DNA from 2 places in the Xenorhabdus sp. KJ12.1 genome. Region 2 is predicted to be linked to the other one. Evidence: predicted binding sites of a transcription regulator. Region 2 holds the regulator's gene; the other holds the start of a gene.
What was found. The regulator LexA, encoded in region 2, represses DNA repair genes until DNA is damaged. The targets are predictions, from matches to a motif close to TNCTGTATGTACATACAGNA.

Region 1: a site for LexA is predicted at 1,295-1,314, ahead of sulA (SOS-induced cell division inhibitor SulA). Genes of this name have one in related genera too.

The regions. Positions count from the first base shown of each region.
Region 1 is NZ_CAWNQH010000061.1:6,883-10,311, reverse strand. It holds gene ompA (porin OmpA) at 1-346, opposite strand, end outside; gene sulA (SOS-induced cell division inhibitor SulA) at 704-1,276, opposite strand; gene AACS92_RS07355 (TfoX/Sxy family DNA transformation protein) at 1,526-2,134, shown strand; gene yccS (YccS family putative transporter) at 2,245-3,429, opposite strand, start outside.
Region 2 is NZ_CAWNQH010000095.1:8,149-11,577, forward strand. It holds gene plsB (glycerol-3-phosphate 1-O-acyltransferase PlsB) at 1-646, opposite strand, end outside; gene AACS92_RS17495 (diacylglycerol kinase) at 784-1,155, shown strand; gene lexA (transcriptional repressor LexA) at 1,274-1,891, shown strand; gene zur (zinc uptake transcriptional repressor Zur) at 2,032-2,496, opposite strand; gene AACS92_RS17510 (DUF2628 domain-containing protein) at 2,586-2,999, opposite strand.

The sequences.
Region 1 (3,429 bases), on a different contig from region 2:
TCAGTGGAGCGCTCAATTTCATTGCAAGCTGAATACCCTGGCTTTTGAAACTGGCGTCATTAATCTTAGATTTATAGGTCATTTTCCCCAGCCAATCATAACCTAATTCGAAACCTATGTATGGTGTTGCCTGATAACCAACATAAGCTCCGGCACCCAGAGCATCTTTCTTGTCAGCATTACCTGTCGCTACTTTAGCAGCATCGATATCTTTAAATCCTGTTCTACTGTAGTCGGACCAACCTACCTTAGTACCTGCATACCAAGTATGCTCTTTTGGAGCTGCTTGAGCCACAGTTGTAAAAGTTGCTACTGCCACGGCCACTGCGATAGCTGTCTTCTTCATTGTACGCCTCGTTATCATCCAAATAATAAGTAGTTGGCCTTAAAGTCTTATTGTTGGCCATTGGTTGAAATAATCTGTTAGGTATATGCGCTTAATATCAATAGATAATTCCTGAAATGTGAGTTAAATCAGCATCAGCCTAACTTTGTAGAGTCTACAACGAACTTTAAAACTTACAAGTACATGGTGATTTGTGATACATATTTTTTAAATTAATACCTGTAAGAAATTAAATATTATTAATGATAGCTTATAAGGGTTGTTTATTTAATTGTTTGATTTTTATCATAAATAAAAAAAATTTATTACTAATAGCATGTTTATTTTAAAAAATACTGAGAATAATCTTAAATTCATTCAATGATAGTAAATAGAATGAAACTTTATCCTGTTTTCTACGGGATTATACTGTTCGGATGAGGCTTGAGGGCGCATAATCAGGCCTAGTGTTGTGCCTTTCTGTGCTGCTAATCTCAGTTTTTGTAATCCATATTCAGACAGTTCTGGCAGCCATCCTAATACGATGCAGTAGTTACCACTTGCTAAGGCTTTCTCCATGGCATAGGGTGATGCAATAGGGGTAATTTGGTTTAATTGAACGCTCTTGTCTAAAGGCAAACCCGAATCGACTAACCACTGGCGGCTTAATCTTTTATTAGGCGTTATCCAGAGTAACCACCTGTTTTCATCTCTGGATTGATGTAGCAAAGGAAGTAGGATGTGATTAATCACAGGCCATTGTTCACAATAGCTTAACTCACGGATTGTGCCATTTACTGCTTGTAAGGCGTTTTGCTCAGCCTGACTAAAAGGTTGTAATTTTGTAGATGTAGTGCCCGTTACATTAGTGATCTCGTGTTTGTGAGTTGTACTGTTCTCAGCTTCAATTTTACTCTCAATGAGATACTCCAGAGTGGGTTGAATACGCATAATGTTCCTCACCATGATGCCTGTATATATATACAGTAATTGGTTGTTTGGCTAAAAGCAAGACCATTTTTTTCAAGGCGCTTCGCAAAAATTTATATAAAACAGTTTTTTTCTAATTTAATGATTGGCAGCCAGAAATAGATTGCGTATGGTTTTAATTACTTGTTCTTGTTATTTATTTTGTTAATAACAGACAAGAGAACAGAGCATAAAATATTTAGTCAGGATATAATTCATGGAGTGATAAAAATGTTTTTATCTGGGGCTCGTTTTGATCAATTGAAACACGGCGTATCTTCATTGGGGAAACTTAAAAAGAAATCCCAGTTTGGTGGAATTGGATTATCAATTGATGGAGTCTTGTTCGCCCTGAGTTATGAAGGTGAGCTTTATTTACGAGGGAATAGTTATGCAGAGACGTTATTTAAAGCCAAAGGCATGGAGACGTTTATCTATTCAAAAAGGGGAATTCCTGTGGCTTTGCGTTATTACCGAGTCAGTGAGTCACTTTGGCGGGATCAAAAACAATTATTCGAATATGTTAATTTAGCCTATCAAGATACACTGACAGATATCATTAATAAACAAAGAACACCTCTCAGATTAAAAGACCTTCCTAACCTTGGGATGGCTTTGGAGCGCCAGTTATGGAAAGCAGGAATATCAAAAGTAGAAGAATTGCGGGTGTTAGGAGCAAAAGTAACTTATCTTAAATTACAACAAAATGGAAAGAAGATAAGTGTTAATATCTTACTGGCATTAGCCGGAGCAATAGAAGGCTGCCATGTTGCTGTGTTGCCAGAAAAACTACGCCATGATTTACTTATATGGCATCAAGAATTGGAACATGGTAACTAATATTATTCTATTTTTTCTTAATTTAAGATGACAGATGATAATTGATTTTAAATACAGAAAATATAAGTTATAAAAATAATAAATCCGCCTTCATAGAAGGCGGGATTTATTTAATTGGATTTCTGATTGTTTATTTGCTTTCTTAAATTAACTATTTCCGGTAATAATTCAATTAGCAACCCTACTTGCTGTAATACAAGTTGAACTTTGCTGTTATCAGAAGTTAATTGATTACTTTTTTGTATCAAATGCTCTGAAATCTGATGCAGGAACTCATCATTAACTCTGTCTTGTTGCAATGCAGATTCAACATGGTGGATTGCTTCAGTCAGCAGATCCAGAATGACAGGTTCATTAAGTCTGTCACGATGTGCGCCTAAGGCGGAAATATAACTCAACATGGTATGATTCAGGCAAAGTAAACGAAATGCTGCTTCCTGAGAAATACGATGATGTTTAGGCTCTGATGACATGTTCGAGACAACTGATGCCAGTTCAGCATCGTAATTATGAGCGTTACGGCGAGCAACCCGATATTCCAGACAATTACTTTTTCCTTGATGATATTGCAGCAAGATGGCATTGAGATAATGGCAATTGGCGTTCATTGTACGGGTGATGACTTGTGGCAATTGCCGAAAATTCCAATCAGGCCAGATAAAACTGACTGCCAACAAGGCAATACCACAACCGATCAGGGTATCGACTATTCTGGGTAACGCTACTTCAAAGCCTTCACCCAATAGATTAAAGCTTAATAACACCAATAACGTAATAAATAAAGTCGCATGTGCATACTGGCTACTACGGAAGGCAAAAAATAACACGCCTGAAATGACAATCAGCAATAATTGCCCTTCAATAGAAGGTACAAGATAGAGAATAGGCAGGCCAATCAAAATACCCGCCAGTGTCCCGATAACCCGCAGAGCCAGACGGCGGCGAGTCGCGCTGTAGTTAGGCTGACAGACAAAAAGGCTGGTCAGCAGGATCCAATAACCTCTTTGCATATCAAATAGCTGAATAATGGCATAACCAGTACAAAGCAAAGCAGACATACGTATAGCGTGGCGGAATAGTGCTGATTTGGGTGTCAGATTGCTGAGAAGCCGAAATGAAATATCACGCCACCCCGTTAAGGCCTCATCGGATAATTGCGTCTCTTCTTGTTTATCATTGTACTGTTTGTCATGACACTGCCTGTCATCGCTTTGCTTATTATATTGCGCAATTTCCTGAAAGGTCAGATATTGCTCAGAACTGAGTCCGGCTAGTTGTGCATCAATTGCTCGCAA
Region 2 (3,429 bases):
GCCGCGCAGGTAAACGTGGCCCGACAGCAGCCAAACGTTGGCGGGAATAGTGTATGCGTGCAACGCGGGCGAGTTTATTGGCAATAATTGTATCTGTGCCATGTTCATCAGCAATACTGCGTAATGATACCGGTGCGGAAAAACGGACAAAACTATCTCGCCCAAGCCACAGGATTGCAAAAAACTTCTGGATCCCGTTAAGCAGGCGTAGCTGAGGAGCTGTATTGGTTTCCTGACCTTCACGCCCGGGAGAGCGCCCGAACATCACAGAAACAGGCACCATCTGAATATCTAAATCAGGATTACTACGATGTAAATCCAGATAAGAATGGAAAATCTTCACAGACTCATGTTTAGGCGCATAGTAACTGAATACACGCGGGCCATCATCAATGAAGACATAGCTTGGAAGCTGTGTATCATCAATATCCAAAGGCGCTAGCGGATCAGGTAAATCCTGAGCAAGACACTGTTGACGCAGAGTCAATAAATCGGCCTTTGAATGATACGGTAACACATACAGAATAGGCCGAGTCGTATCAAGACTCAGCTCCGTAACAGGAACCGTTGGAATAAGTTTACTTTTAACTAAAAGTTTTATCGGCAAATTCAATAAGTTGTAATATATTTTACGCCAAGCTGACATAACTGCTTTAAGCCTCTTGTTAGCAATGCGCGGCAAGCATACCAGAAACAGATTTTGAGATCTGTGTAAATAAGATAATAATAGGGACTAAAAGTTATATGATCTTAAAACTATTATGATTCTTGAAGAAAATTTTTATGGCTAACCAATCAACAGGTTTAACCCGCATAATTAAAGCGGCTGGGTACTCGGCAAAAGGTATTAAAGCTGCATGGAAAAATGAGGCTGCATTCCGACAGGAGGTAGTTTTAGCTATTTTAGCAATTATTGTGGCATTCTCCTTTGATTTCGGCATGTTTGAGAGACTTTTTCTCATTAGTTCAGTTATGTTAGTGCTTATTGTGGAAATGCTTAATAGCGCTATTGAAGCGGTTGTAGACCGTATTGGCAGCGAATATCACGAACTATCGGGGCGAGCAAAGGATATGGGCTCAGCTGCGGTATTTTTAGCCATGATTTTAGCACTATTTACGTGGGTGATAATTATTTGGTCGTATTTCACCCGTTAATGTGGTGTATTTTTCGTCAAAAATCGTTATTTAGCGGCTTTTACATTCTGACTGGTTCCCAATTCAATTTTAGCTGTATATACTCACAGTCAGACTGTATAAACAAACAGGGGGCGAAATGAAAGCATTAACAGCCAGGCAGCAAGAAGTTTATAACTTGGTGCGTGACCATATTTCGCAGACGGGTATGCCACCGACACGTGCTGAAATTGCCGCGCGTCTTGGTTTTCGTTCACCTAACGCAGCAGAAGAGCATTTAAAAGCACTTGCGCGTAAAGGGGTGATAGAAATTATCGCTGGTGCTTCCAGAGGTATCCGTTTGCTACTTGAAGAGGAAGATGAAGGGGCTGGATTACCACTCATTGGTCGTGTGGCTGCTGGTGAACCACTATTGGCTCAGGAACACATTGAAAGCCATTACAAAGTGGATCCGGAATTATTTAAACCGAATGCTGATTTTCTATTGCGTGTCCGTGGTATGTCCATGAAGGATATCGGTATTATGGATGGTGATTTACTCGCTGTGCATAAAACGCAGGATGTTCATAACGGGCAGGTCATCGTGGCACGGATTGAAGATGAAGTCACAGTAAAACGTTTCAAACAAACAGGAAACAAGATAGAACTGATTGCTGAAAATCCTGAGTTTAAGTCTATCGTTGTGGATTTACGCGAACAGAATTTCACCATTGAAGGGTTAGCAGTTGGCGTGATTCGTAACGGGGATTGGTTCTGATTGTAAAAGCGGATAATTATACATTACCCATTCTGGGCGGTCATTTTTCGTAGTACCCGCTAAGCACATGTTTATGCGGGGACGTAGAATTTAATGAATTTATCATCAAGTAATGACCGCCTGATAAGGTAATTTCAAACTCACTCCATACACGAGTTTGTTTCATGGCAAGAAGAGCATAATCCGTGGACTTCTATGACACTGTGCCGCAAATGAAACCCTGCACGCTGTGCTAAATTTTGTATCGCTGATTCGATATCTTCAGCATCCTGCTCGGTAACAGAACCACAATTATCACAAAGAAACATTGCTGATGTATGGCATGGTTCTTCAAAGTGATGACACACCACATAACTATTTGTAGATTCTATTTTGTGAACAAAACCCTGCTCCAGTAAAAACTCTAACCCTCGATAAACAGTTGGCGGCTTTGCCTGTGGCTCAACTTCACGTAGCAGATCCAGCAAATCATAAGCACTGATTGCACCCGGTTGGGCTGAAATCAAGCGCAGAATTTCAAGGCGTTGAGGTGTTAAACGAACCCCTCGTGACAGACAGATTGCTTCAGCCTGCGTCAGTAATTTTTTTTGATTGATAGTTTTCATTACACCTCTCACACCTACACGATGCTAATGACTTAATATTACCATGTTTTTTGTGGCTGAGAGAGGTGTTCACACGATGTATTCTATTCTTAGATCATTTTAAGGCCTTTGAATGGATTCCAGCTATCATCACCTTCTTTTTCTTTTAGGTAATAAGAATAATTAGCTGTTACACCATATAATGCAGCATTCATAGCTCCCAGAAAAATACTAATAAAATTTGCAGTTTCAAGGGATAGAGGGACTATCGCGCTAATCATAAAGAAAGCAAAAAATAAAGCGACCCCGATACCGAGTATGGTTAATCCTTTTTTCCACATTCCAAGTACAATAAAGTAGAGAATGCCAAAGAAAAATGCAAAGAAGTTCATATTTATCTTGATGCGCGTTATATAAGGTGCCTTTTTAAAAGCAGCTTGATATTCTTTAGAAGAAGGAGCCCCATTTTTTTCAAAAAATTTAAATCGTTCTTGCCAGTTCTTAGAGTATTTAGAGATGTCCATTTTATGCCTTAATTTTATTTTTTCTTACGCACTAATATAGTGTGGTGATTATCTTAAGATTAAAGCTAATCACAGATATCCGTTACTTTTGAAACCCATTTAGAAAGATATTTACCTCAGCTATTTTTTAAGATAACAAAAAATCTTCTCTGAGAATCAAAGATACTTATGTTAAAACACTAGAACAATTATTATCAATACTGATTTTATATACATATTTTGGCATTAATCACTATGCCAATTGTTTCATTTTTTATTTTCTTATTAGCGATGTGAAATTATTTGGCTTTATAATTATGCATGTGAAACCATATTTCTAAATGTGCAATACAAATGACTAAGTTAAAATGATGCTAAATAACTTTTCATAATAGTGAGACACTCGATTTACTTTCTCTGAAAGAGTCTATTTGCAGATTTTTTCAAGAAT